Regions from separate parts of the Sedimenticola sp. genome, predicted to be linked through region 3. Evidence: predicted binding sites of a transcription regulator. Region 3 holds the regulator's gene; each other region holds the start of a gene.
What was found. Region 3 encodes FliA, which starts transcription of late flagellar genes. Its sites were predicted from a motif close to GCTAAAGTTNNNNNNNNNNCNGCCGATA; they were not measured.
Positions count from the first base shown of each region.

Region 1: ACQY5R_RS05075 (methyl-accepting chemotaxis protein) is a predicted target of FliA. The motif match lies at 4,348-4,375, and genes of this name have one in related genera.
Region 2: ACQY5R_RS16425 (transglutaminase-like cysteine peptidase) is a predicted target of FliA. The motif match lies at 7,268-7,295, and genes of this name have one in related genera.

Region 1 covers NZ_JBNKFS010000005.1:130,489-140,710, reverse strand. Annotated here, with positions in the region: gene ACQY5R_RS05095 (substrate-binding periplasmic protein) at 1-185, shown strand, start outside; gene ACQY5R_RS05090 (ATP-binding protein) at 182-2,569, shown strand; gene ACQY5R_RS05085 (GGDEF domain-containing response regulator) at 2,566-3,519, shown strand; gene ACQY5R_RS05080 (HD-GYP domain-containing protein) at 3,525-4,109, opposite strand; gene ACQY5R_RS05075 (methyl-accepting chemotaxis protein) at 4,512-6,305, shown strand; gene ylqF (ribosome biogenesis GTPase YlqF) at 6,539-7,462, shown strand; gene ACQY5R_RS05065 (DUF2167 domain-containing protein) at 7,635-8,531, shown strand; gene nhaA (Na+/H+ antiporter NhaA) at 8,759-9,940, shown strand; gene ACQY5R_RS05055 (quinone oxidoreductase family protein) at 10,102-10,222, opposite strand, start outside.
Region 2 covers NZ_JBNKFS010000029.1:7,067-17,288, reverse strand. Annotated here, with positions in the region: gene ACQY5R_RS16470 (TRAP transporter large permease) at 1-74, shown strand, start outside; gene ACQY5R_RS16465 (chaperone modulator CbpM) at 195-515, opposite strand; gene ACQY5R_RS16460 (DnaJ C-terminal domain-containing protein) at 516-1,472, opposite strand; gene ACQY5R_RS16455 (ABC transporter ATP-binding protein) at 1,662-2,528, opposite strand; gene ACQY5R_RS16450 (ABC transporter permease) at 2,540-3,562, opposite strand; gene ACQY5R_RS16445 (CmpA/NrtA family ABC transporter substrate-binding protein) at 3,626-5,062, opposite strand; gene ACQY5R_RS16440 (ANTAR domain-containing response regulator) at 5,381-5,959, opposite strand; gene ACQY5R_RS16435 (GFA family protein) at 6,258-6,695, opposite strand; gene ACQY5R_RS16430 (hypothetical protein) at 6,727-6,942, opposite strand; gene ACQY5R_RS16425 (transglutaminase-like cysteine peptidase) at 7,333-7,905, shown strand; gene ACQY5R_RS16420 (hypothetical protein) at 8,062-8,430, shown strand; gene ACQY5R_RS16415 (NADPH-dependent FMN reductase) at 8,960-9,574, shown strand; gene hemF (oxygen-dependent coproporphyrinogen oxidase) at 9,603-10,222, shown strand, end outside.
Region 3 covers NZ_JBNKFS010000001.1:22,945-33,166, reverse strand. Annotated here, with positions in the region: gene fliR (flagellar biosynthetic protein FliR) at 1-221, shown strand, start outside; gene flhB (flagellar biosynthesis protein FlhB) at 225-1,361, shown strand; gene flhA (flagellar biosynthesis protein FlhA) at 1,382-3,484, shown strand; gene flhF (flagellar biosynthesis protein FlhF) at 3,572-4,816, shown strand; gene ACQY5R_RS00165 (MinD/ParA family protein) at 4,851-5,690, shown strand; gene ACQY5R_RS00160 (RNA polymerase sigma factor FliA) at 5,687-6,427, shown strand; gene cheY (chemotaxis response regulator CheY) at 6,484-6,858, shown strand; gene ACQY5R_RS00150 (protein phosphatase CheZ) at 6,892-7,605, shown strand; gene ACQY5R_RS00145 (chemotaxis protein CheA) at 7,618-9,837, shown strand; gene ACQY5R_RS00140 (protein-glutamate methylesterase/protein-glutamine glutaminase) at 9,922-10,222, shown strand, end outside.

The sequences.
Region 1 (10,222 bases), on a different contig from region 3:
ACTCGCTCGACCAGGTAAAGCCCGTCCTGACGCTGCGTAAGACGGCGTTTTATATTGCTTTTTCCCGAACCACCCCGAAAGCGGTCGTGACCCTGTGGCAGCAAACCCTGGACAACCTGATAGAAGAGGGAGTGGTCTCAATATCCCATCCCCACTGGGACCATAACCAACCGGCCACAAAATGAATCTCCAGCAACACAAAGGGTTTCGCGCCCGCCTGGCCTATAAGCTGATTCTCATCGTAGTGTTGGTTACCACCTGTACATTGGCCGTTTTCGCCATTCTGCAGGTAGACCGGGCGACGATGAAAATGAAGACTCAACTGCTGGAAAAGGGGCAACGCAGTGCTGAGGTGCTGGCTGCCGCGTTGAGCGTACCGCTTTGGGATATGGACAGCAGCGCTGGCAGCAGCATCGTCTTGGCCGGCATGCGGGAAAGACCCATCATCGGGGTAAGCATCACCGAGCCGCCATTGGCCGAAGGAGAGCTCCCTCGCCCCTGGCTGTCTCTGTGGAAAACCCCGCAGGGTGAAATCGTCGAGCGACTGGAAGGCCCACCGCCGCAAGACAACCTGTATGTCGAAGCCCGGATCATCAAGTCCGGCATCGGCGGTACCACCAGCCCCAAAGAGATCGGCCGTGTCGGCATCTACCTCACCACCAGCGAGATGCAAACCAGCCTCGGTAACTCGGTTCGTAGCATAGCGATTCAGGTGGTGGTACTCGATATCCTGATTATCGTCATCCTCATGCTGGTGATTCGACGCGTGCTGCTCCACCCCATCGGACGCCTGAGGACCACCATGGATCAGATCCAGCAGGGTAATCTCAGCGTCAGGGCGGAGGTAAAATCCAGCGATGAGCTGGGCGAAATTGCCGATACCTTTAACAGCATGACCGAAGAGCTGACGCGCAAGCAGCGTGAACTCGTGGAGCATGCGCATCAATTGGAAACCTTCAACACCGACCTGGAAGACCGCATCAAAGCACGCACCCGGGAGCTGCTGAAGGCCAAAGAGGATGCCGAAGCGGCAGCACAGGCGAAAAGTGACTTCCTGGCCAATATGTCGCATGAAATTCGCACGCCGATGAACGGCGTCATCGGTATGGTCGACCTACTCAGCGACACACCACTCTCCAACCAGCAACGCACCTACCTTGAAACCATCGACAGCTCCGCCGGTGCCTTGCTGACAATCCTGGGGGATGTGCTGGACTTTTCCAAAATCGAAGCGGGAAAGCTCGACCTGCAGTGGCAGCCCTTCAACCTGGAGATCATCGCCGAACAGGTGGTCATGCTCTTTCACCAGCAAGCCGAGGCGAAAAATCTATCCCTGGACCTGGAGTACGCCACTGATATGCCGCGCGCCTTTCGCGGTGACCCGGTGCGCATACGCCAGATATTGACCAACCTGGTCGGCAACGCAGTGAAATTTACCGAGCGAGGGTTTATCCGCTTGCGGGTCGCCCAGCCAGATCCGTCCGGTCCGGTGACCTGCACCATCCAAGATACCGGCATCGGTATACCCGCCGACCGCCTGAAAGGGGTATTTGAGAAATTTACCCAGGCCGATGCGTCCGTGACCCGCCGTTTTGGCGGTACCGGGCTCGGTCTCGCCATCAGCCGACATTTGGCCGATCTGATGGGCGGCTCACTGGAAGTGGAAAGCTGCGAGGGACGCGGCTCGCAATTCAAATTGACACTGCCACTGGAAACGGTGGACGAAAAACTGATACCACCCACACCGAAAACCTCGGCAATCGCACGCCACACCTGGCACTTCCATGCGCAGGTGCTGCTGGTCGAGGACAACAGAGTCAACCAAAAGGTGGCGCGTACCGTGCTTGAACGTTTGGGCTGCGAAGTGGATTTAGCGGAAAATGGTCAAGTCGCTCTGCAATTGGCAGACAAGCAGCGCTACGACATTATCTTTATGGACATTACCATGCCGATTCTGGACGGCTTAGAGACCACGCGCCTGCTACGTACCGTTGAAGGCGTCAACCAACAGACACCGATCGTCGCTATGACCGCTCTCGCCATGGAGGGGGATCGGGCGCGTTGCCTCAATGCCGGCATGACCGACTACCTGCAGAAACCGGTCACCCGGCACGCAGTCGCCACCCTCATGACACGCTATCTCCCGGCGGATAAAGCTCCCGACGTCCGTCACGGACTGTCCGACCTACCACAGGAGATCGCTTCCATACTGGATGCCGATCACCTACGCTCCGCCACTGGAGGTGATATCACCTTAATCGAAGAGATCATCGACATGGCCCTGACGGATGCCCCACAACGCATGCAGGAGATTAACCAGGCGCTGGAGAGGGGCGACATCGACAAACTGGCGGAACGGATCCATGCCCTGACCGGCATCGCCGCCAGCGTGGGGGGCATCGAACTGCGACAACTAACTCAACGTATGGAACAAGCCGCACGCCAGGGCGATCTGTCCGAGACCCGGATGTACCATGATTCCGTCAAATCGGCCCTGGAGCGACTCTGCCAAACGTTACGCAACAAGGTGTGGCAAGGCACCCCACTACAAACGGTACAGACACCATGAGCGTGGAATCCTTATCGGAAACAGTCAGACCGATGCGGGTACTCATCGCCGACGATGAGCGCATCCCACGCACTCTGCTAACCCGGATGGTGCAGGGATGGGAATACGAAACCGTAGAGGCGGACAGCGGCGATAGCGCCTGGGAAATTCTCAACCAACCTGAGCCACCACGTATCGCCATTATCGATTGGGTGATGCCTAAAATGAGCGGCGTAGAAATCTGTCAGGACCTGCAAAATCGAACAGACGGTCCGCTCATCTACACCATTCTGCTCACCAGCAAAACAGATGAAGCCTCCCTGGTCTACGCGCTTGAACAGGGAGCCCACGATTTCTTAACCAAACCGGCCAGTCCGGCTGAGCTCCGCGCCCGACTCCTGGTCGGAAAGCGTTTTATCTGGGCAGATGACCGGCTCAACGAATCACTGGCGCAGATGGAGGAGATGGCCACGACAGACGCCCTTACCGGGGTCGCCAACCGGCGTCACTTCTTCCAACTGGCCGAACGGGAACTCTCCCGTGCCCAGCGTAACCGTTCACCGGTCGCACTGATGATGATAGACGTCGACCACTTCAAGGAGATCAACGACAGCCACGGTCACTCTGCTGGTGACGCCGCACTCTGCCATCTGGTCTCTGTGTGTCGGTTGGGCCTGCGTCGTACCGATATCATTGCGCGTTTTGGCGGGGATGAGTTTGTTATTCTGCTGCCCGACTGCGACACAGAAACCGCACTGCTCACGGCGACACGCCTTAAGGAGGCAGTTTGTACCAACCCGATACCGAAACAGGGCAAACCCTTTCAGCTACGCGTAACCATCGGCGTCGCCACAACGGATGAAAAGCGTTTACCCGCGGATACCATCACCACCTTGCTGCGATTGGCCGATGAAGCGCTCTATGAGGCGAAGGCGGCCGGCCGCAACCGTATCGCCCTACGCGATCAATAATACCGCTACCCAACTTCAGCCAAATGTTGAATCTTGTGCACCAGATAGGGATCCAACTTTGATCCCGCTTCGCTAAACATGATATCCAGCGCCTCCGTCTTGGGGCGGGCATCATGATACGGGCGGGTCTTGGTCATGGCGTCATAACTGTCAGCCACGGAAATGATACGGGAGAGTACCGGTATCGCCTCGCCCTGAAGCCCGTCCGGATAACCCCCTCCATCAAAATGCTCATGGTGGTGCCGCACCACACGCGCCACCAAATCACCGTCCTCCAGCCCAAGCTCCTTGACAATCCCCTCTCCTTTGACGGGATGATGCTTCATCACCGCCATCTCCTCTTCAGTAAAACCATCCGGCTTTAGCAGGATATGATCCGGGATGCCTATTTTTCCGATATCGTGAAAAAACGCGCTCAGTTCCAGTGCGGCAAGCTCGGCCAGCCCCAGGTCGCAGGCCAAGCCGATCAGCCGTGAAATACCGGCCACCCGACGGGAGTGATAGTGGGTATAGCGATCCCGCTCGCCTAGCGCCACACCCAGGGCGCGGGAACCCGGATCAAGCTGGAGACTGTGGAAAGGATCATTCATGCCATGCCGTGCCATTGTGTCGGGCTTTTTAACGTGCACAAGCAACTGGGTCACGCGGATCAATGGGGACCGAGATGACCACCATTCTTCTTTTTTCCCAGAACTGTACCTCTTAGGTCTAAAGTATAGTCAATCAAGCCGGATATACCGGCTAAAATCTCCCTAGCAGGCGCACCACTCTCATGGACAATTCCATCAGTCGATCCCAAACCGAAAGATTGGTTTAATGGTCGCATCAATTAAAGTATTAGTTCATGCGCCCGACAACCTCAATGAACATGAGGCGCAGAGGGTCGGTAGCGGGAAGCGTATACGGACGGCCTCTTGTTAAGGAAGCTGTTTAGCAATGCGGGGCCAGGACTAGGAAAGAACCGAATTACTATAACAAGTCAGAGACAAACCATGAGCCTATATACCCAGATCGAAAAGAGTTTTTTCTTCACACTCACCCGTAAGATCGTCGGTAATGTGGGGTTCCTGCTGCTGTTTCAACTCCTCACAGCCGGGTTGGTGTACAGCCACATTCAAAGCAGCCGATCCCTGCTCGAGCGTGGAACGCCGGATGCCGCCACCACCAAACAGCTCATGTTGCAACTCGATAACCACCTGATGATGATTGGCGCCGTCACCCTACTGAGTGTGATCGCCTCCATCGGCATCATGTTCTATATGCGTCACCTGTTTCTGCACCCGATACAGGGTATTACCGATATCCTGCGCGGCATCACTGAAAAGGACGGCGATATATCGGCCACCCTGCCGATCACCACACAGGATGAAATTGCCGAGATGGCAAACAGCTACAACCAGTTTGCCGAAAATCTGCGCAATATTATCGACAAAACCCGACGTCGTACCGTCAGTGTCGCACTGGGCTCCACCAAGTTGGACAAGATGATCCACTCCGCCCATGCCCGGGTGGATCAGCAGGAAGTGAACGCGACCCAGGTCTTCCAATCCAGCAGCGAAGCGACCCGTGCCATCGATGAAATAGCCCGTCACACCAACACCATCTCAGAACAGAATAGCGCCAACCTCGAAGAGGCCAATGCCTCATCGGAGCGCCTGAATACCGTGACGGAGCAAGTAGCGGCTGTCGGCAAATTGCTGGACGGATTCAATGACACCGTCAACCTGCTAAGCAAAAATTCGGAAAATATCCGCACCATACTCACCATGGTGCAAGAGTTCTCCGACCAGACCAACCTGCTGGCGCTGAACGCCGCCATCGAAGCGGCACGGGCCGGTGAAAATGGACGCGGGTTTGCCGTGGTGGCGGATGAAGTCCGTAACCTGTCACACAAGGTCAACAGTGCTACCGGCGAAATCAGTAAAAATATCAGTGAAATGTCGCAACTGGTGGAGAGCACCAAAAAGGGCACCCAGGAGATCCAGAGCTACACCAGCAATACCCAGACGGTGATCGGCGACACCGCTTCCCAATTCCGCAAGATGGTCAGCGATTTCGATTCTGTCAACTCCCAGCTCATCGAGATCAGCGCCGCTATCGAAGAACTCTCCATTACCAACAAGGAGTCCCATCGCAACGTCAGTGAAATCGCCGAGCTGAGTAAGAGCATCAAGGCCGACATGGATGAATCGCAGACCTATTCCGATGAGCTGGAAGTCGCTACCGAGCAAACCCAGGAGCTGCTGTCACGCTTCATCATCGGTCGCGGCGGATTCGAGAACATGATCCTGACCGCCCGGGACTGGGCCAACCAGATCCAGCAGGCGCTCAATGAGTTGGCCGGCAGCGGCGTCAACCTGTTTGACACCAACTACCAACCTGTCCCAAATACCAACCCACAGAAATATACAGTGCCTTACGTATCGGCTTACGAAAAGATCATACAGCCGATGATCGATAGTTATATCAAGGCGCGACCGGAATTCATTTATGCGGTACCGGTAGATAAAAACGGATACCTGCCGGCACATCACAGCCACCTTTCCAAACCGATGACCGGCAACTTCGAAATCGATAACCCTAACAGCCGCCACCTTAAGATCTACAACAACAACCGTGCCGAAGTCCGCCGTGCGGCCAATACCGAACCGTTCCTGCTACAAACCTATATTCGCGACACCGGCGAAGTCTTGAACGACCTGTCGTTGCCGCTCTATATCAACGGCAAGCACTGGGGTGCATTTATTCTCGGCTTCACTCCGGAACGACTGTTGGAGCGCGATTGATTGACGGAGAAAACCGGCGCATCGAAGTGTCAGGTTTTGTTAGCAATCGCCCCACAAAGTGGGGCTAGAGCCTGTGGCGGCGGTCGATGCCCTAGCCCCGAATGACGCTCCCACATCACCCCGCTTAATCCCGCCCAGCCAATGGACCATCCACCTTCGCTGCCAAACTCCGGTATACTGCCCCGCCAAAGCGTGTCTGAAAAAGTTCGCACTCACGGCAACAGGTAACCAACATGCAGATTCAGTGGTATCCGGGCCACATGCACAAGGCCAGCAAGCAGATCAGAGAGACGCTGCCCCATGTCGATGTCATCATCGAGGTCCTGGACGCACGCATCCCATCCAGCAGCACCAATCCGATGCTCTCCACCCTGCGCGGCGATAAACCCTGCATCAAGGTACTGAACAAGAGCGACCTGGCTGATCCGGTTCAGACGGAACGCTGGCAACACTATCTGGAGCAGGAACAGGGTGTGAAAAGCCTGGCCATCAGTTGCCAACAGCCAACCACCCTGAAGCAGATCCCGGAACTCTGCCGACGCCTGTTTCCGGCCAAGGCAAAGAGTCTGAAGGGGATTCATGCCATGATTGTGGGCATCCCGAATGTCGGAAAATCCACCCTGATCAATATCCTGGCAAACCGTATCATCGCCAAGACCGGCAACGAACCGGCCATCACCAAGGCACAGCAGCGTATCAACCTGGGTGATGGCATCACCCTTTCAGATACCCCGGGGGTACTTTGGCCTAATATCGAGAATCGCAACAGCGGCTATCGGCTTGCCGCTACCGGCGCCATCAAGGAGACCGCCATGCAAAATGATGACGTTGCCCATTTTGCCGCCGAATATCTGCTCGCCGCCTATCCCGACAACTTGAAAAACCGCTACCGACTCGAGCCGCTTCCGGAGACCGAACAAGAGCTGCTGGAACAGATTGGCAGAAAGCGCGGCTGCCTGCGTGGCGGTGGCCAGATTGACATGGAAAAGGCCAGCAAGCTGCTGCTTACCGAACTGCGCGCCGGCCACCTGGGCCGCATTACGCTGGAGACACCGGAAATGATGGAGCGGGAATACGCAGAGACCGCTCGCATTCAAGCCGAAAAAGCCGCCAAACGTGCGGCAAGAAAACAGAAGCGCCGCCCTCGGGAAAGCTGACGGATAAATACCCTATTTTAAACAAGCGATCTTTGATAACCTGAGACAAGTAGGTGCAACCGCCATTACCGCGGCCATACCACCGTACAGTTAAACAATCTGGATGGGTAACAGAGAATAAAGCAGAATCTATCCCCATCCCATCAATCCCGACCTCGTCAAGGAGTGACCCATGCGAGCCATCACCATCGCCCTTTCCTGTCTGTTGATTTTATTCACCGGTACCGCTTTCAGTAAGGAAGAGACACTGTCGGCAGAGCAGGAACAATATCTGAGTTGGGCAAAGAATCTCTGGCAATCGTTGGACAGAAAGCAGGGAAATATCCAACTCCCCAACAAAGTGGCTAGCCTACAGGTCCCTGACGATTTCTATTATTTAAATCCCGACGATGCAGAAAAAATTCTGGTGGATGTGTGGAACAACCCACCCGGCGCCGGCAAGGAGACACTCGGCATGCTCCTGCCCTCGGCTTCGTCACCCTTTGATGGCGACTCCTGGGCCGTAACCATCAGCTACGAAGAGGATGGCTATGTCTCCGATGAGGATGCGGACAATATCGACTACCAAGAACTGTTGCAACAGATGCAGGAATCAACCCGGGAAGAGAATAAGGCGCGTATCAGACAAGGCTATGAATCCATCGAGCTGATCGGCTGGGCCGCCACACCCTACTATGACAAATCATCACACAAGCTGCACTGGGCAAAGGAACTGAAATTCGGCGACGAAGCGCTCCACACCCTAAATTACAACATACGGATACTCGGTAGAAAGGGCGTACTGGTACTCAACTTCATCGCCGGCATGGACCAGCGGGAAATGATTGAATCCCAACTGGGTTCGGTACTGACCATGGCCAATTTTGATACCGGCTCCCGTTACAGCGATTTCGATCCCAGCCTGGATAAAGTGGCCGCCTACGGCATTGGCGCACTGGTCGCGGGGAAAGTGATCGCCAAAACAGGCTTGCTGGCAGCAGGATTGATATTTCTAAAGAAGTTCGGCGTCATTATTCTGGTGGGTGCCGGCGTACTGATCAAAAAGCTGTTTTCCAGAAAAACGGCATAACCTCGACCCCTTATCCACTCACAACGGGTCACGAGCGCTGTTTCTGACAGCCCCGTGACCCGTGTCTATCGACACACCCTCCCACTCAACAGGCCAGGCACCGCTCCTGAATGAAGGCGATGCGGAATTGTGTAAAAAATTGTCGTAAGCTGAATAACCGGTGTCATTGCGATACAGTTTACTGAACAATGGACCTTCAAGGATTGGCAGCAAATAACAGGTAATGTATGAGTCAACCACAAGAAACCTTCATCTCCGGATTCTTTAAACTCGAATCTGCCAGTGGCATCATCCTCATGTGTGCAGCCGTTTTCGCGATGCTTTGCGCCAATACCCCACTGCAAACCTATTATTCACTCATCCTTGATACGCCTGTGGCCATCCGCATCGGCGCATTTGAAATCGCCAAACCACTACTGTTGTGGATCAACGACGGCTTAATGGCGGTCTTCTTTTTCCTTGTGGGACTGGAGTTGAAGCGCGAGCTGATTGATGGCGAACTGGCCGATCGGCGCAACATTATCCTGCCGGGCATCGGCGCCCTCGGCGGTATGGCCATACCCGCGGCCATCTACACCTTCTTCAACCTGGGTGACGACGTCACCCGATCAGGCTGGGCGATACCGGCCGCAACCGATATCGCCTTTGCGCTGGGGGTACTGACACTGCTCGGATCACGCGTTCCCAACTCGATCAAGATTTTTCTGACGTCACTGGCGATCTTCGATGACATCGGCGCCATCCTGATCATCGCCCTCTTCTATACGGCTAAAATATCCCTGTTTTCACTGCTGGTGGTAGCCTGCTGCATTCCTCTACTGCTGCTGTTTAACAGACGTCAGGTGGAATCAAAGAGCTTGTATCTGCTGGTCGGCGTGGTTATGTGGGCGGCGATGTTGAAATCCGGTGTACACGCCACCTTGGCCGGCGTGATACTCGCCATGTTTATCCCCATGAAATCAAAAAGTCATCCGCAACACTCTCCGCTTAAGGAGATGGAGCATGATCTGCATTCCGTGGTGGCATTCTGGATTCTACCGATCTTCGCTTTCGCCAATGCCGGCATCAATTTCTCCGGTATCGGCCTTGCACAGATGCTACATCCGGTACCGGTCGGTATCGCGCTGGGTCTGTTCATCGGCAAACAGTTGGGGGTGTTCGGCTTTTGCTGGTTGGCGATCAAGATGAGTCTGACGCGCCTGCCTCAGGGGATCTCCTGGCTGTCGCTTTACGGGACCGCGGCGCTCTGCGGCATCGGCTTCACCATGAGTCTGTTTATCGGCTCGCTGGCGTTTGAAGAGACCGATATCAATCTCATCTTCGATGACCGTCTCGGTATTATTGTCGGCTCATTGGCGTCCGGCTTGCTAGGATACCTGATACTGCGCCGTAGCCTACCGAAATCATGAGGATGGGCGCCGGCATCAGCGTACACCAACCGGGCAACCACAGGGGGGTTGTCCCGACGTTGAATCCACCGTCCTATCCGTCGGGGCTGACCCTTGTGCCTATCCTGACCCTACCGCCGCACAGGAGCCAAGCTATCCGCCATCCGGCGGAAGCATGGGCGCTACGGCAATAGTACCGTCGCACCGGTGGTTTTTCTCGCTTCCAGATCTCGGTGCGCCTGGGCAACTTCTGCCAACGGGTAAGTCTGGCCGATCCGCACTTTAACGGCTCCGGACTGCACC
Region 2 (10,222 bases), on a different contig from region 3:
CTGACATTGTACGGGTGGTGATCCTGATCCTGTTCCCCTCTATCACCCTGTTGCTGCCAAGACTGCTCGGCTGATGCCTATCGATTTGGGGGGTAACCGTTAAGCGCCTGATGTTGGGGTTCCTCCCTCAGCCCGACCAACGGACTGGAGAGTCAGTCTACGAGCCGAACCGGGCGTCGCGTAACCGGGTTGGTTCAAAACAGCTCGCGGTCGATGATCGACAAACGCCTTCGCAGGCGGCGAACCTCATCCAGCAGATCCAACGCCAGGGCGGCGCCGGCCAGGTTGACACCCAGATCACGCTGCAGCCGCTGTACCTGCATCACCCGACTCAGGCAGTTGCCGCTGAAACGCCAATGGCGCAAGTCGCCACCACTTGGTTCGATAATGCCCTGTTCAACCAGTTCCACGACCCATTCGGCATGCACCTGGCAGGCACGGCTCAGCTCGCCCAGCGTGAGGCAACACTCATCGTCCAGTAACAGGCCAACAACCGCCTCATTTTCCCCTTTCATCTATACCCCCAATGCGGCGCGTGGATTAAACGCCAGCTCTTGAGCCATTTTGCGGTACAGCGCATGCGCCTGCTCCGTGTCCGCAGGCGGCAAGACAATCTGCAGCACCGCATACAAATCCCCCGGGGTACGACCCGGTATGCCGCGCTCCTTCAGCCGCAGCTTGCGCCCGCTGCTGGAACCGGCCGGAATGGTCAGATCGATCACACCCGCCGGTGTCGGCAGTTTTACCTTGGCACCCAGTGCCGCCTCCCAGGGAGAGATCGGCAGGTCGAGATAGATATCCCGCCCATCCACCCGGTAGAGGCGATGTGGTTTGAACTCGATTTCCAGATAGAGATCGCCGGCTACGCCCTGGCCGATACCGGGGGTACCCTGACCGGCCAGGCGGATCTGCTGACCCTGCCGCACCCCTTTCGGAATACGTACATTGAGGGTACGTTCACGGGTGACTACATGCCCACGCGGATCAAGTTCCGGTGCATGCAGGGTGATGGAACGGGTCGCGCCGTGAAAGGCATCTTCCAGATCGATCAACACCTTGGCGTGGTGATCCTGGCCCGGGGCGTGGAACTGCCCCCTACCCTGGTGGGCCGAACGAAATGCCGAACCGAAGCCCTGGCCGAACAGGGATTCGAAAAAGTCGCTGTACTCCGAGGCATCGCCCCCGGTGAAACCGCCGCCGCTGAATTCGAAACCGGCATCCCAGTCCGGCGGTGGACGGAAATCCTGTCCCGCTTTCCAGTTGGCGCCCAGTTGATCATAGGCGGCCCGCTTCTCCGGGTCCTTGAGCACCTCATAGGCCTCCCCGACTTCCTTGAAGCGCTTCTCGGCATCCACCTCCTTGCTCACATCCGGATGGTATTTTCTCGCCAACCGGCGATAGGCGCGCTTGATCTCATCCTGCGTCGCCTCCTTGTTGACCCCCATCACCGCGTAATAGTCTTTGTATTGCATAACCCCCACCTGACTCGTGGCAACCTTGTTGTTATATGAGGTGGGGTTGAGACGGCCGGTTTTCCAGCGCTCCGCGCGACCACCGCAGGCAAGTCCGTCAAGGCACTCCCCACATCTGAACTATAGCCGCTTGATGGCCCCCTGTTCAGTTGTAGGGTGGGCACATCGCTCGTGCCCACCCTGCGGTAACTATCCCATAGCCAACTTGAGTCGAGCAGTCGGTTCCTCCTGCGGTGCTTCCGCTTCGTTTTTCGGTTTGCTGACCGGCACATCGGGCTGGGCATGACGGTCGTGCAGGAAGCGCAGCACCTCGGCACGGTAATGATTATAGGTCGGATCATCCGCCAACTGCAGGCGGTGACGCGGCCGTTCCAGTTCGACGTTGAGTATCTCGCCGATGGAGGCGGAGGGACCGTTGGTCATCATCACAATACGGTCCGACAGCAAAACCGCCTCATCCACATCGTGGGTGATCATGATGACGGTGTTGTTCAGCTCGCTTTGGATCTCCATCAGAGAGTCCTGCATATGGGTGCGGGTCAACGAATCCAGCGCACCGAACGGCTCGTCCATCAACAGTACTTTGGGCTCCATAGCCAGTGCCCGGGCGATACCCACCCGCTGTTTCATGCCACCGGAGATCTCGTCGGGCCGGCGATCGATGGCATGACTCATATGCACCAGTTCCAGGTTGTGCAAGGTCCAGTCATGGCGCTCCTGCTTGCTCTTCTGTTTACCGAATACCTGGTCGACGGCGAGTCGCACGTTGTCGTATACCGACAACCAGGGTAGCAGGGAGTGGTTTTGAAACACCACCGCGCGATCCGGTCCCGGTTCAACCACTTCCCGATTCTCCAGCAGCACGCCGCCGGTGGTGGCATTGAGCAGGCCGGCGACGATATTAAGTACGGTCGACTTACCGCAGCCGGAGTGACCGATCAGCGAGATAAACTCGCCCTTCTCCACCTTGAGCGAGACATCGTCAAGGACATTCAGCGGACCATTATCGGTATCAAAAGTGATGCAGATATTTTCCAGACTCAGATAATTGCTCATGCTATTACTCCTTATCGTAGAACCGCATTGCGATCCCAGGTGGCCCACCGCTGCAACAGCAGCATGCTGCGATCCAATATAAAGCCGAGACAACCGATCACCAGGACCGCCACCATGATACGAGCCAAAGAGTTGGAACTGCCGTTTTGGAATTCGTCCCAGACAAATTTGCCGAGCCCCGGATTTTGCGCCAACATCTCGGCGGCGATCAGTACCATCCAGCCGATACCCAGCGACAGACGCAGGCCGGCAAACATCATCGGTACCGACGACGGCAGCACGATCTTCACCGTCTTGGTGAACCATCCCAGGCGCAGCACCCGGCTGACGTTGATCAGATCCCGATCGATCGACGAAACGCCGACCGTGGTATTGATAATGGTGGGCCAGATACAACAGAGTGTGACGGTAATAGCCGAGGTAATGAACGCCTTGTCGAACATCGGTTCATCACTGATATAGACCGCACTCACCACCATGGTCACGATCGGCAGCCACGCCAGTGGCGACACCGGCTTGAACAGCTGGATGACCGGGTTGATCGCCTGGTAAAGCGTGGCACTCATACCGCAGATAATGCCGATGGGGATGGCAATCAACGAAGCGATCAGGAAACCGGTCGCCACGGTCAACAGGCTGGTGGCAATCTGGTCCAGAAAGGTCGGTTTGCCGGTATAGGGACGAACCTTGATCTCCTCATCCGGGTTCTTCGCCAGTTTGGCCTGGTTGCGTTTCTCCTGGCGCTGGTAAAAAGCCACCTCCTTCTGACGTTCGGCCTGATGCTCCTTGTAGAGTTGTACGCCCTGCTCCCAGACCTGTACCGGCCCCGGCAACTGTCCCAGTGAAGTGGTCACCGAAGCAGCTCCGGCACTCCACAACACCAGAAACAGTGCCAGAGCGGCAAGTGGAATCATCAGCGCTTTAAAAAAGGCAGACGTTGCCTTAGCCATCCGCTCGCCGCCGAAAAAGGCAAACGGTGACTGCCGCTCCTTGGACTCAATACTTTTACCGGGATTGATCATCGTTGTGCTCATGATAGTTGTCCTGCGTTATCCGTTTGGCACTCCCCCTCCGGCTGGCGGAGGGGGAGGTGGCGATCAGATTTTGTCAGCACCCTTGAGCCCGATCTTGAACTGTTCAAGATAGGCGTTCGGCTGTTTTCCGTTATAGGTGATACCGTCAATGAAATGCGTCTGCGGTGCGCGGAAACCCTCTTCCTTGGAGAAGTCGGGGAACTCGCTGGCAGCGATCTTACCTTCGGCGATCAACTCTTTGGCCGCTATCTGGTAGATATCCGGTCGATAGACCTTTTTCGCGATATCCATGTACCAGCTATCCGGCTTCTGCTCGCTGATCTGTCCCCAACGACGCATCTGGGTCAGATACCAGATCGCATCGGAGTAGTAGGGATAGGTAGCGTTGTAACGGAAGAAGACGTTAAAGTCTGGCACCTCGCGTTTATCACCCTTCTCGTACTCAAAGGTCCCGGTCATAGAGTTGGCGATCACCTCATAATCGGCACCTACATAATTGGATTGTGAAAGGATTTTTACCGCTTCGGGGCGATTGGCGTTGCTGTTGTCATCCAACCACTTGGCGGCGCGGATCATCGCCTTCACCACCCGGATATGGGTATTGGGATTGGCATCCGCCCAGCTCTTGGAAACACCGAACACCTTTTCAGGATTATCCTTCCAGATCTCGTAATCGGTAACCACCGGTACGCCAATTCCCTTGAACACCGCCTGCTGGTTCCACGGTTCGCCGACGCAATAACCGTAGATAGTCCCGGCTTCCATGGTGGACGGCATCTGTGGTGGTGGCGTCACCGACAGCAATGCATCGGCCTGCAGGGTACCGCTGGTATCGCCCTTGGCCGGTGCGTAGTAACCGGGGTTGATACCGCCGGCCGCCAGCCAATAACGCAACTCATAGTTATGGGTTGATACCGGGAACACCATGCCCATCTTGAATGGCTTGCCCTGGTCCTTATATTTCTCTACTACCGGCTTCAGGGCGTCCGCCTTGATCGGGTGTACCGGTTTGCCGTTTTTATGCGGCACATAGGGTTTCATCTGTTCCCAGATATCATTGGAAACGGTGATGCCGTTGCCGTTCAGGTCCATGGAAAAGGCGGTGATAACATGCGCCTGGGTACCGAATCCGATGGTGGCACCAAGCGGTTGCCCGGCCAGCATATGCGCCCCGTCCAGTTCACCGTCGATCACCCGATCCAGCAACACCTTCCAGTTGGCCTGCGCTTCCAGCGTTACATAGAGCCCTTCATCTTCGAAGTACCCCTTTTCATAGGCGATTGCCAACGGCGCCATATCCGTCAGCTTGATAAAGCCGAACTTGAGATCTTCCTTTTCAGGTGGGCCCACTTCAGCCGAAGCACTACCTGTCGTAGCCAGGATAGCTCCGGCAACAATCCCGGCACAGAGCAGCGTCGATCGCACGGCGCGGCGATACCCCGGCTGTGATGCCGCCGATTGGTTTACCAAGGAATCATACCGTTGAGGGTACTTTTTCATCTTTTAACTCTCCTAATGACCAGAAAATAAAAAAGCGCCCATCACGGCGGGACAGAACCCCGCTGCGATGGACGCCTTTGTCCGTCGTGGCAGACCGCCGTTGGCCTACCGCTTAATGTCTATTGAAACCACCCACGTGGCGTTTCAAACTGGTTAATCCTCACTACAGCAAACTGCGGGCCAACTTTTTACAAATGGGCAAGAAAGTACGATTAGTGCTGGAAAATCCGGCCCCTATCCCTTTTTTCATCCATCTATTCCACCCGATTTGCACAATTCCGGTGCCTGCTCGACGAATCCGCCCAGGGAGTGTGCAGATCATTGAAACAGCTCCGACATATCAATGACCCGCTCCGCCACGTCGACCAGACGACGATTTTGATCCATCGCCATTTTCTGCAATGAGCGGTAAGCTTGCTCCTCTGACCAGCCCCGTTTATTCATCAACAGACCTTTCGCCCGATCCACGATTTTGCGTTCCCGCAACAAGCTACGGGTGCGATCCAGCTCATCACGCAAAGTTTGATAAACCCTGAACCGTGCAATCGCCACATCCAGTATCGAAGCCAGGCGCGCCGCATCGAAGCCATCCACCACATAGGCGTGCACACCGGCATCCACCGCGGCAGCGGCCGTTTCGCTATCGCCCTGATCGGCAAACATCACCACCGGACGCGGTATACGACGACTGATCTGGCTGATCTGCTCCAGCATCGACTGATCCGGCTGATAGACGTCCAACACCAGCAAGTCCGGTTGCAGGGTCTCGACCTGCGTCTCCAACTGTTCAGTCAGAGGCTCGGTTGCCAACACAACATGACCGTTCTCCTGCAACGCCAAAGTGAGACGCTCCGCCTGCCCGGCACGGGCATTGATCACCAATACTCGTTGACTCATCACACCCGCTCCAAACCGGGCAAGCGATTCAAACCGCCCACCACTTCAGGCATTGAAGATCGTTTGAAATCTGACACGGTCCTCTCCCAATCATTTACTGCGATAACCGGACTATGCAGTCCCTGTGCCAACTCTAGAAAACTGGCAACAGCGGCAGACAGGCCGGCCTGGAACGGTGCAGAGGAAGGAAGAGAGGGAACAGAGAGAGCACACCGCCGGCACGGATAAAACCGACGACAGAAAATAGAAATCGTTACAACCGCCGACCAAACGGTTAGTCAACTATACGGCACCGGATTCAATCCAGTTGCTGACTCCCCCTACCCGCCTCATATTGCGGCAATTGATCGCATATATGATCCCATCCCGCCTTGGAGCCGACGAAGATATGGGCGTCCGGTGTCAGCTTTGGGTCATCCACCAAGGTGCCCAGGGTAAATTCGACGTATTCCCCCGTATCCTTGGGCGGTGCAAAGGTCAGGCTGGAGCCACAATTGGCGCAGAAACGACGCACTGTTCCGTTTTCCGCACGATAACTCTTAAGTAGATCCTCCCCTTCCAGCCAATGAAACGATGCTGATTTTGCTTCGCCAAAGGTGGCAAAAGCCGCGCCATGAAACTTTCTGCACATCGAGCAATGGCAGTGGGCCATCCTGGGTTCGATAGCATCCACTTGGTACTTCACGCCACCACAGAGGCACTGGCCGCGAAGGGGGGGTTGTATGGGGTTACTCATTCACTTCTCCGATTTTAGCGATACGTGACGGCTAATCGCTGTCCTTCAATGCCGCCAGCTTTTGATCATACGCTTCCCGGCTTAGATCTCCCCTTTCCAGTCGCTGCTTAAGGGATTTTTCCAACAGTTCACGTTTTACCGGGTTGCGCCCCTTCAAACGGGCCCAGTTGATGGCCAAAACAATGCCACCCACGGCGCTACCCCAGAAAATCAGCATAGCCCAGAATCCAAACTCTGAAGTTTCCATCGATCTTATCCAGTTAAGTGATGGGTGATCTGGAGCCCCCCTGTCAATAGGCGACCCTCACACCCAAGATTGACTCTCACCCTGTGCCAATCGGACACACAAACTAACATCCGCCCACCGACAGGGTTTCTGTAAAAAATTATAAATCAACAAGTTACTCTTCTTCCTTCACCGATCCAAATAGCTATTTGGGCGCCCATCAAGATGCAAATCCTGCTGTCGCCTACCCACGCCCAATGTATCTTTATATTCTTTTTTACTAAATAATACAGTAAGTTACTCAGGCATTTAGAGATGGATTAATTGCTATTTGTTTGCTAGCCTTGCTCAAGTTTTTATGCAAAACGCCCCTAAACAGAACATTGGACTTGGATTTATGGTATCTGCCTGATGAAGACTCTGTTTCGTTATCTCCTGATTGGCTTGGCGGCGCCCGCCCTTTTGTCCGGCTGTGCCACCCATAAAATCAAGACCCAAACGGTACAGCAGAAAACCCAGGTCAATAAGAGCCGCGGCACACTCACCAAAAGTGAACTGGCCCAGATCAACCGCCAATGGAACCTGTTTGTTACGTACAAACCGGACAGCCTGCAGGATCATTGGCAATCCCCCACAGAGACGGTCAAGCTTCGAACCGGCGATTGCGAGGATATCAGCATTGCCAAGATGCTGGACCCGGCGATTCGTAAATCCATCCCGGAAGATCAGCTGAGGCTCAGTTATGTCCACACGCCGCAAGGGGTGCCCCACATGGTGCTGATTATCGGCCAGGGTGACAACGCGCTGGTGCTGGACAATCTGTTCGATGAAATCAAGACCCTGGCGGAATCGGGTTACCACCCGGTCTACCAGTTGGATGCTGCCGGGCGTGTCTACCAGAACGACCATTTCCTTGAGTCTCATCCGAAATTTGAAAAGTTCGAGTTAATCCTTTCTGAATTGAAACTCAGCGCCGCGTATTAATGCGGACCGGTGAAACCGGTCTTTAACAACGCCCCCTTTTTTACCCCATCGCAAAAAATGTAGAAAATTAACAAAATAGTTGATTAATTCACCATTTAGGACAAGCTTGTCACTTATAATTGTTCTTGAAATTGCTGTCTCACGTTCAAGGATGCGATGAAAATTTTCATACCCCATGTCCCCGCTGCCGCAAAGCGCCAGGAACTGCTCTCCCTGGTTCAGGATGCCGTGCAACCCAAATGGTTTCTCCCTTTCAGCAAAGGCGGCACCGTTGCCAAGTGCAACCTGATTCGAATTCTCGATATGGATACCGGCAGCGTCGAATATCACGGTTTAGTCGAGGTCTATCCGGAGCAAACGGCGGAAAAAGCGATCCGCTCACTGGCTGGAAAACAGCTGAACGACTACCGGCTCAGCGCCAGAAAATGGGTCGACCGCACCCTGATGGTGGCGGGCAGGAAAAATCTCCCGGACGGACAGATCGCCTGCAAGCGGCGGCGTAATCTGGAGATATCCATTAGTTGATACCCGCTTCGGAGGCGTAACCTGGGCCAATTCAACCGGCTCCACTTCTACCTAGCATCGCGGTTCCGGCTGTTCATCCAGTAGGTGGCACTACAGACTCGGCAAATGATCAACCGGTTGGTAGTCACCGGTTTTGGCTGCACTCACGGGGTTTCGACATCGCCTGCTCACCCCGCCGCTTTTGTGGCCCATCTCTCACCAAACCGCTCAGTCCACATCGAGGCAACAAGTCGTCAAACCTGGCGGCTAATTCATCCGGATTTAATATTTCCGGGTCAAGATCAGGCAAGCAGGCCACATCCAGGCCAACGCTAATCGGATTGATGTCTGCCTGCAGACTCGAAGCAGTCTATTGCTAGAAATGTCCCGGTAGTCGGGCATAGTAATTGTCACGGTAGGGAGTTGACAGGATTTGCACAGCGCGTGACAGGCAGCGGACCAACAGGATTGACATCTTAATATCCTACCATTATCGTCGGTTATTAGTCGCCCACACACCGTGGGCATTTTTTAGCCTCAGGAAGTTGAGATGAACGTTACCATTATCAGCGGAAGCCATCGCACCCCGTCCCAGAGTATGAAGGTGGCCCGGCACATCCAGCAGGTATTGCAGGATTCGGACTATTGCGAGAGTGCGGAAATCTTCAGTCTGGCCGGCAACCCTCTCCCGCTATGGGATCAGCGTGTCTGGGAGGATGACCCGGAATGGAACGAAATCTTAAAACCGATGCGCACCCTGTTTGGCAGCAGCGACGCCTTTGTCGTGGTTTCGCCGGAATGGCACGGCCAGGTCCCGGCCGGATTGAAAAACCTGTTCCTACTCTGTAGTAAAAACGAAGTGGGACACAAACCGGCGTTGATCGTAACCGTCTCAGCCGGTGATGGCGGAGCTTATCCGGTGGCCGAGCTACGTATGAGTAGTTATAAAAACAATCGTCTCTGCTATATCCCGGAACAAGTTATCGTGCGTCATGTGGAGTCGGTTCTCAACGACGATCCCGAGAAAAACAATCCGAGCTTCGACGGTTATTTCAGAGAGCGTATCGCCTGGGCGCTGGCACTACTCGGCCAATATGGATCAGCGCTAAAGACGGTACGTGACAGCGGCATCGCGCTGCACAAAAAATTTGGCAATGGTATGTAATCAAACATCCAGACCGAGGAATCAAACCATGAACAGTCCGGACAAAGCGGCTGTCGCTCACTATCTGCAACAACTGCAACAGCAGATCTGCGATGCCTTTGAACAGTGCGACGGTGCGGCGCGTTTCAACACCGATGAATGGAGCCGCAATGCCCGACACGGCTTGGGGGGTGGAGGCATCACCCGCGTAATCACCGATGGCCATATAATCGAACAGGGAGGTGTCAATTTCTCTCATGTAGTAGGTGAAAGCCTACCGCCATCCGCCACCGCCCATCGACCGGAACTGGCCGGACGGGCATTCGAGGCGATGGGATTATCCCTGGTCATCCACCCATGGAATCCCTACGTCCCCACCTCCCACGCCAATGTGCGCTTTTTTATTGCCGAGCGGGAAGATGAAGACCCAATTTGGTGGTTTGGCGGTGGCTTCGACCTAACCCCCTATTACGGCAATGATGAGGATTGCCGACACTGGCACCGCACCGCGCACGCCGCCTGCAAACCATTCGGTGCGGACACCTACGAACGCTTCAAGCAGTGGTGTGACGATTACTTTTATCTGCGCCATAGGGATGAACCCCGCGGCATCGGCGGGCTGTTTTTCGACGACCTGAACGAGTGGGGATTTGATGACTGTTTCCGCTT
Region 3 (10,222 bases):
CGTTGCCCGTTGTAGCGGCGTTGTTATTGATCAACCTGGGGATGGGCGTCATTGGGCGGGCTGCCCCGCAACTGAATATTTTTGCCGTCGGTTTTCCGGTGTCGATTTTGATGGGCTTCATTCTTATCTGGATCACCCTTCCTGATGTCATGGGTAACTTTTCCGAGTTACTGGATGAGGGGTTGGCCCTGATACAACATCTTCTACTGGGTGCGAGGTGATGCATGGCAGAAAATGAAGATGGTCAGGAGAAAACAGAAGAACCCACATCCAAACGGTTGGATGATGCCAAAAAGAAAGGGCAGATTGCCCGTTCTAAAGAGTTAAATACCATGGCTATTACCCTTATCGGCGGAATGGCGCTGGTGGGGATGAGTGGCAGCATGGGTGACGGACTTGCCAACATCATGAGCGAGAGTCTGACCATCGCCAGGGGCGATATGTTTGACCCGACGGCGATGACACGGCGGTTGATCTCAAGCATCCAGGATGCCTTGCTGATGTTGGCGCCGTTTTTCGTTGTGGTGGCAGTGGTGGCAGTGCTCAGTTCCATCGCCCTGGGCGGCGTGGCATTTAGCGGGGAAGCGTTAACCCCGCAACTGAGCAAACTGAATCCTCTTAAGGGATTGAAGCGTCTTTTCTCCCTCAAGGGATTGATTGAACTGGCCAAGGCCATGGCGAAGTTTTTCCTGGTGGGCGGTGCGACAGCGCTGGTCCTGTGGCTGACACTGGACTCATTTCTCCATTTGAGTGGCATGGAACTGGCGTCGGCTATTAAAGAACTGGTGAACTTGATCGGCTGGGCGTTCGTGCTGATCTCTTCATCGCTGATACTGGTCGCCGCGGTGGATGTCCCATTTCAGATTTGGGATCACAAACGACAGCTGAAAATGACCCGTCAGGAGATCAGGGAGGAGATGAAGGATACCGAGGGTCGGCCGGAAGTGCGTGGGCGGATACGTCAGTTGCAGCGCGAAATGGCGAACCAACGGATGATGGAAGAGGTCCCGAAGGCGGATGTGATTGTGACCAATCCGACCCACTATGCGGTGGCTTTGCGCTACAACCAACTGCGCATGAATGCGCCGATTGTGGTGGCCAAAGGTACGGAGTTGGTGGCGGCCAATATTCGCCGTGTGGGTACGGAGCATGAAGTGCCAATTATCGAGTCGCCGTCACTGGCACGGGCTATCTATTTCCATACCGAACTGGGCGAGCCGATCCCGGCCGGCCTCTATCTCGCGGTGGCCAAGATACTGGCCTACGTTTTCCAGCTCAAGGCCTATGTGCCGGGTCAGGGTAAACGGCCGTCTGAACCTGATGAATTGCAGATACCTGACGAGTTAAAGGTACCTGAGTAGATCTATCTGGAGTCTGAATAATGGATGCGACAGCGATCCTCAACAATGTGAAGGCTTCCGGTGCTCGGGGGCTGGGCGCACCGCTGGTCCTGGTGATGCTGCTGGTGATGGTGGTCATCCCGTTACCTCCGCTGGCACTGGATATCTTCTTTACCTTCAATATCGCCCTGTCGCTGATTGTTGTCATGGTGGTGGTGTACACCCTCCGACCGCTTGAATTCAGCGTATTTCCCAGTCTCCTGCTGGTGGCGACCCTGTTACGTCTGGCGCTCAATGTCGCCTCGACCCGCGTGGTGTTGCTGGAAGGGCACCAGGGTGGGGATGCCGCCGGTAAGGTGATCGAGGCGTTTGGCGCCTTTGTGATCGGCGGCAACTACGCAGTAGGCTTGGTGGTGTTTGCCATCCTGGTGATTATCAACTTCGTGGTGGTCACCAAGGGTGCGGGGCGTGTTTCGGAAGTCAGTGCCCGTTTCACTTTGGACGCCATGCCGGGCAAGCAGATGGCTATCGATGCCGATCTCAATGCGGGGTTGATCGATCAGGATGAGGCCAGGGCGCGACGTGAAGAGGTGGCCCAAGAGGCCGATTTTTACGGCGCGATGGACGGTGCCAGTAAGTTTGTCCGTGGCGATGCCGTGGCCGGTATCCTGATCCTGTTTATTAATATCCTGGGTGGCCTCTCCATTGGCATGCTGCAGCATGACTTGGATCTGTCGACGGCGCTGCGTTTTTATGCGTTGCTGACGATCGGTGACGGACTGGTGGCGCAGATTCCGTCGCTGCTGCTCTCCACTTCGGCGGCCATCATTGTTACCCGGGTGGCCTCCTCAAAAGAGGACATGGGTGGGCAGATCATCACCCAACTGTTCACCAATCCCAAAGCGCTGACCATTACCGCGGTGGTATTGGGTCTGATGGGTATTATCCCCGGTATGCCAAATTTTGCTTTTCTGACCCTGGCTGCGCTGGCAGGAGGCGGTGCCTGGTGGATAGTGCAGCGTCAGCAACGCGAGCAAGTGGCGGCGACGGTGGAGACCATGCCGGAGCCACCGCCATTACCCGAACAGAAAGAGCTAACCTGGGAAGATGTACAGCCGGTCGACATTATCGGTCTGGAGGTGGGATACCGCCTCATCCCGTTAGTGGACAAGAATCAAGGCGGGCAGTTGATGAACCGTATCAAGGGCGTGCGCAAGAAGTTATCCCAGGAGTTGGGCTTTCTGATCCAGCCGGTACATATTCGGGATAACCTAGACCTCAGCCCCGGTGGATACCGTATATCGCTAAACGGCGTCACCATCGGTGAAGCCGAGATCTACCCGGACCGGGAACTGGCGATTAATCCGGGCAGAGTGTTCGGGACGTTGCAGGGCGTAACCACCACCGATCCGGCCTTTGGTCTGGAAGCGGTCTGGATCGACGCCTCACAGCGGGATCAGGCACAGACCCTGGGTTATACCGTCGTCGATGCCAGCACGGTTGTGGCGACCCACCTGAGTGAGATATTGCAGTCGCATGCCCATGAGTTGATTGGGCATGAAGAGGTGCAGCAGTTGATGGAAGTGCTTGGCCGCAGTGCGCCGAAATTGGTGGAAGATCTGGTGCCGTCGGTTCTGACATTGGGGCAACTGCTGAAGATACTGCAGAACCTGCTTTCGGAGGGCGTGCCGATCCGCGATATCCGCACGATTGCCGAAACATTGGCGGAATACGGTACCCAGAGTCAAGACCTCGGCGCTCTGACCGCCAAAACCCGGGTCGCACTCTCTCGTTCGATTGTTCAGCAACTTGTTGGTCCTGTTGAAGAAATTCCTGTTGTGGTGTTGGATCCTGGATTGGAACAGATATTGCAGCAAACGATTCAGCCTACCCAAGAGGGGGGCGTCGGGTTCGAACCCGGTCTGGCCGAACAGTTACAGAAAGCGCTGGTCGAAACCGCCAGCCAACAGGAAACAGCAGGACAAGAGAGTATTCTTCTGGTCGCGGCGCCCATTCGCATGTGGATGGCGCGTTTCGTCAAGCACAGCGTGCCGGGCATGAGCGTACTCTCGTATAACGAAATACCGGACAACCGCAAGATCAAAGTGGTTGCCACGGTGGGCAGGCCCAATGCAGACACATAAGGCAGCCATCGCTAAACGGTCGATCATTTGAAAATGGCGAGTTAAAGAGCCGTTTGATCGTGTAGCTGGCTGCAGGGAAAGCTAGGTATGAAGATTAAACGCTTTTTTGCATCGGATATCAGGCAGGCATTGCGACAGGTTCGCGAGGCGCTGGGCTCCGATGCGGTCATTCTCTCCAACAAAAAGGTCGATGGTGGTGTCGAGCTGGTGGCGGCTATTGATTATGATGCCGCCGCCTTTATCCCCTCGCCGGAAATCCATACGAAACCCACGCTGGAGCCGGTCAAATCGACCCGCCAGGAGCGGAAAAGTGCTCCCGCTGCCGCATCCACCCCACCTGTAGCTTCTGTGGCTGCATTGAAGGAGCAGGTAATTCCCAAGGTGGAGTGGAGTCAGGATCCGGTCCTGGTTGAAATGCGTCAGGAGATGCGGGCACTTCGTCGTATGATGGAAAATGAGCTTTCCGGATTAAGCTGGCGGGAGATGGGACACCACAAGCCGGAGACGCGTGACCTTTTCCGCAAACTGATGGGACTCTCCATCAGTCCCGATATCTGCGGTGAGCTGGTTGAAAGCGTCACCGACGTAGAGACAGCTGACCAGGCTTGGAGAAAGGCACTCTATTATCTTGCCAACCAGATCCAAACCGTCGGTGATGATCTGCTGGAACAGGGCGGAGTGTTTGCGCTAATTGGTCCTACCGGTGTGGGCAAGACCACGACAGTGGCTAAGCTGGCCGCCCGTTTTGCCCTGCGTTACGGCACCCGTCAAGTGGCGTTGATCTCCACAGACAATTACCGCATCGGCGCCCAGGAGCAGTTAAATACCTATGCCAGGATCCTGGATGTCCCGGTACGATCAGCTGGCACTCGCGAAGAGTTGGCTGTGGCGCTGAACGGATTGACCGGTAAACGGTTGATATTGATCGATACGGCCGGTATGAGCCAGCGTGACGTCAGGCTGAGTGAACAGCTGGCACTGCTGGATGTGGCCGGTCAGGGTGTGCGCAGCTTCCTGACCCTCTCTGCCGCCACCGATTACTCCTCCATGGAACAGGCGATCAGCGCGTTTGGTGCGGCCAAACCCGAGGCCTGTATTTTGACGAAAGTGGATGAGGCCGGTTCACTGGGTGGTGCGCTTTCAGCGTTGATACACAAGGCGCTACCCTTGGCCTTTTTTGCTGACGGTCAGAAGGTACCCGAAGACCTCCATTTGGCTCGTTCGCATACGCTGGTCAGCAAGGCCGTGGCATGTAGCAATGGGGGCGCGGAGTATTCCGACGAATACCTGGCCCTGGCGCTCGGAGGTGCGAGAGCAAATGCTCATGGTTGACCCAATAACTGATCAAGCAGCAGGATTAAGACGCATGGTACAGCCTACACCGGTACGGGTAATCGCGGTCACGGGAGGTAAAGGCGGAGTCGGTAAGACCAATATTTCGGTAAACCTGGCCGTTGCCATGGCGGAGATGGGGCGTCGAGTGATGTTGCTCGATGCCGACCTTGGGCTCGCCAATATCGATGTGGTATTGGGTCTGCATCCGCAGTACGACCTGTCCCATGTGTTAAGTGGTGAACGCTCTCTGGAAGAGGTCGTATTGCAGGGGCCGGCCGGCATTCGGGTGGTGCCCGGGGCATCGGGTGTGCAGCAGATGGCCGAATTGAGTGCCGCTGAGCATGCCGGTCTGATCCGCGCCTTCAGTGATGTGGGCGGCGATCTGGATGTGTTGATTATCGACACGGCGGCGGGTATCTCCGATACTGTGGTCAGCTTTAGTCGAGCGGCGCAGGAGTTAATCGTGGTGGTTTGCGATGAACCGGCATCAATCACGGATGCTTACGCCATGATCAAGCTGCTCAACAGGGAGTATGGGCTGGATCGGTTCCGTATTCTGGCGAACATGACCCGCACGGCTGAAGAGGGGCGCAATCTTTATAACAAGATGTGCCGTGTCACAGACCAGTACCTGGATGTTATGCTTACCTACATGGGCAGCATTCCTTACGACGAAAATCTCAGAAAGGCCGTGAAATCACAAAAACCCGTGGTTCAAGCCAACCCGCGTAGCCATATCGCAAAAATATTCAAGAATCTGGCGCAAAAGGCCGATAACTGGCCTGTACCGGACGGTGCTAGCGGGCACCTGCAGTTCTTCGTGGAACGGCTGATTCAATACACAAGTCAGAGCGGGGAGATAGGCCGGTGAACGGATTAGCGAGCTATACCGCGATTCAGGAGATGGATGCCGACACCTTGGTGAACCGGCATGCGCCACTGGTCAAGCGTATTGCTTATCATCTGATGAACCGTCTGCCACCCAATGTTCAGGCGGATGATCTGATACAGGCAGGGATGATCGGTTTGCTTGAGGCAAGCAGAAATTACGATCCCAGCCAGGGGGCCAGCTTCGAAACTTATGCAGGGATTCGCATACGGGGAGCCATGCTGGATGAGATTCGGCGTAGCGATTGGACTCCCCGGTCAGTACATCGGAAAGCCAGAATGGTCGCGGATGCCATGCGATCCATAGAGAATGAACAGGGGCGGGATGCACGGGATGTAGAAGTGGCAGAGATACTGGATATGAATTTAGTTCAGTATCATCGCATTCTGCAGGATGCGGCGGGCTGCCGGATCTTTAGTATTGAAGAGCTGCAGGCGGTGGGCGAGCTCCCCTACGACGGCAACGACAGCGAGTCGGCGGGGCTGTTTGACGGCATGCAGAAAGACGCCTTTAAGAAGGCCCTGGCAGAGGCTATCGCCGGTTTGCCGGAAAGAGAGAGATTGGTTATCGCACTCTATTACGACGAAGAGATGAACTTGAGAGAGATTGGCCAGGTTCTTGGCGTCAGTGAGTCCAGGGTGTGCCAGATACATAGCCAGGCGACGTTGCGACTACGCGCCCGCCTGGCAGATTGGTTATCCGATACAGATGAGTTCTGATCGGTTTATGAAAACGCATAACGGCATCGAGTTTGGAGGTTGCCTTGAATAAAAACATGAAGATTCTCATTGTGGACGATTTTTCCACAATGCGACGGATTATTAAGAATCTGCTTCGGGACCTGGGGTTTACCAACACTCAGGAAGCAGACGATGGTAATACCGCTTTGCCCATGTTGCAGTCAGGTAACTTTGATTTCCTGGTAACGGACTGGAATATGCCGGGTATGACCGGTATTGATCTGCTGAAGGCGGTGCGTGCGGATCCGAATCTGGTGAAATTGCCGGTGTTGATGGTAACGGCTGAGTCAAAGCGCGAACAGATCATTGAGGCGGCACAGGCAGGTGTCAATGGATATGTGGTGAAACCGTTCACCGCCGTAACTCTGGAAGAGAAGATAAGCAAGATTTTTGAACGTGTAGGCAGCTAAGCGTCAGCATGACAAATCCGTCTGGAGAACTGTATGGATAGTGATGAACGTCTGATGCTGGCAAGACAACTGGTTGAACAGCTTGAGGCAGGCAACGAGGAAGAGGCGACGCATATTAGCGCCATGCTCTCGGAAGGTGTTGAGAGCAAACTGTTTGTTGAGGTAGGGCGGCTCACACGGGAGCTGCATGAGGCGATCAATGAGTTTCTGTTGGATCCCCGCATCAATGAGATGGCACAAATAGATATTCCGGATGCCAGTGAACGATTGACCTACGTAATCAGCATGACTGAAAAATCCGCCAATAAAACCTTGGGAGCCGTAGAAGCAGGGTTACCGCTGGCGGATGACCTGGGCAAAAAGGCACTGGCAATTTCAGCGCAATGGGAACGCTTCTGCAATCGGGAGCTGTCGGTCGATGATTTTCGGGAGTTGAGTAAGGATTTGGGTAGTTTTCTGACCTTGACAACGGAAAGGTCGAAGCAGTTGCATAGTCATTTGACCGATGTGTTGATGGCTCAGGACTTCCAGGACCTGACCGGACAAATTATCCGGCAAGTGATCACCCTGGTACACGATGTTGAAGACAAGCTGGTACAGCTGGTTCGGATATCCGGCTCAAAATTGCCAGAAAAACAAAAAGATGCAAAGAAACTGGAAGGACCCGTTATTCCCGGCATTGATCAGGGCAATACGGTCAATGGACAGGATGATGTGGATGACCTGCTATCCAGTTTGGGCTTTTAGAGGTGTCGAAGCATGGCCATTGATATGGATGACGAGATCCTGCAGGACTTCCTGGTTGAGGCCGGGGAAATCCTTGAGCAACTGAATGAACAGTTGGTGGATCTAGAACAACGCCCCGACGATTATGATCTCTTGAATGCGGTTTTTCGTGGCTTCCATACCATCAAGGGCGGCGCAGGTTTTCTGAGTATTGACCCGCTGGTAACGGTTTGCCACCGCGCAGAGGACGTATTTAATCTTTTGCGCCAGGGGCAGCGTCGGGTAGATGCGGTCCTGATGGACGCCGTGCTCCAGGTGCTCGACGTTGTTAATGAGATGTTTGCCAAGGTGCAATCGGGTGAAGAGCCGGATGACGCTGACCCGGTATTGATTGAAACGCTCCACCAATTGGCTGTTCCTGAAAGTGAAGTAGCGGATGAGGTTCCTACTGTTACATCCGCAGCCGAATCTGAGCCCGAACCCGAATCAGACCCCGAACCTGCCCAGGTGGTTGAGGCAGCAGGATCGCCTGTCGACCCGGCGCTTGGCGGCGATGATATTACCGAAGAGGAGTTTGAAAAGCTGCTGGACCAGCTTCACGGAACCGGCAAGCACGGCGGCGTTCCCGCTCAAGCCGACCCGGTGAAAGCGGAGCCGGTAACTGAGGCGGCTCCCGCTGGCGGTGATGACATCACTGAGGAAGAGTTTGAAAACCTCCTGGATCAATTGCATGGAAAGGGGCAGTTTAAGGGGGTGCCGACGGCGGCTGAAGAGAAGGCGGCCGCCGCCAGGGCCAAATCGCCTGTCCCCCAGGTCGCCGCTGCCGCGACGGCAGACTCCGATGAGATAACGGAAGAAGAGTTCGACGCCCTGCTCGATGAATTGCATGGCAAGGGTCAGTTCGGCGCGATCAATGGCGTGGCGGAAGCTCCGAGCGCCAAGTCAAGTGCTGCCGCCAAGCCAGCTAAACCGGCCTCAAAACCGTCGGAAAAGCCGAAGCCGACTATACAGCGATCTGCCCCTGAAAAAGCAAAGGCCCCAGAAAAAAACGACGCCGGACAAGCCCGCAAGGCCCCTCCGGCTACGGCAGAAACCACTATCCGTGTTGATACCGCCAGGTTGGATGAGATCATGAATATGGTCGGCGAACTGGTGTTGGTGCGCAATCGTCTGGAAACGCTCAAGGCCAAGCTTGGAGACGAAGAGGTAGCCACGGCGGTAGCCAATCTGGATGTGGTGACTTCGGATCTGCAGAACTCGGTGATGAAGACCCGCATGCAACCGGTGAAAAAGGTATTTGGCCGTTTTCCCCGGGTGGTGAGGGATTTGGCACGCAGTCTCAAGAAGGAGATCGATCTTGAACTGCACGGTGAAGAGACCGACCTGGATAAAAATCTGGTCGAGGCGCTCTCCGATCCCATGGTGCACCTGGTGCGTAACGCGGTGGATCATGGCATCGAAAGTCCGGATGAGCGGGAAGCGGCCGGCAAGCCCCGTAAAGGCAAGGTGGTACTTTCAGCGGCTCAGGCTGGCGACCATATCCTGCTGACGATCGCTGATGACGGTAAAGGCATGGATCCCGATGTGCTGCGTCGCAAGGCGGTTGAGAAGGGCATGATGGATGAAGAGGCCGCGGCGCGTCTGGATGATAAAGATTGCTATAACCTGATATTCGCGGCCGGGTTCTCGACCAAGACAGAGATCTCCGATGTTTCGGGACGCGGGGTCGGCATGGACGTGGTGAAGACCCGCATCGCCCAGATGAATGGCCAGGTTGAGATTGACTCCGAGTACGGAAAAGGGAGTTTGATCACCATTAAACTGCCGCTGACACTGGCCATTCTACCAACCTTGATGGTGGTTTTAGGTACGCAGCCGTTTGCCTTGCCGTTGGCGAGTGTGGTGGAAATATTTAATTTGGATCTGCGCCGTACCAATGTAGTGGATGGACAGTTAACCATCATGGTTCGTGAGCGGGCGTTACCGCTTTTCTACCTGCATAAGTGGTTGGTGCCGAACAGTTCGCGGGAGAACCGTGAATCGGTCGGTCACGTTGTCGTCGTGACGGTGGGCAATACCCAGGTCGGATTGGTGGTGGATCATCTGATCGGCCAGGAAGAGGTGGTTATTAAACCTCTAGGCGCTCTGTTGCAGGGCTTGGACGGCATGGCAGGGGCGACGATTACGGGTGACGGTAATATAGCCCTGATCCTTGATATCCCGGGGCTGATGAGAAAATATGCCCGTCGCTGATCGCCAATCCAATTCGCGAGAGGTGGTTGCGGTAAGTTTTAATCGTCTCCTGCCAACTCCAGGTAATCAGCGAGATGCGCACCCATGATTGCCTCCCGGGTGCGTGTACTGATCGTTGATGATTCGGCCTTCTTCCGCAGAAGGATAGCCTCTATTCTGGGCACGGATCCGGCGATAGAAGTGGTCGGTTTTGCCGGTGATGGACAGAGCGCAATACGGGAAGCCCGGCGGCTGAAGCCGGATGTGATCACCATGGACGTGGAGATGCCGGTACTCGATGGCATCAGTGCGGTAAAACGTATTGTGGCGGAAAATCCGACGCCGATCCTGATGTTTTCGTCATTAACCCACGAAGGGGCCAAGGCGACGCTGGATGCGCTAGAAG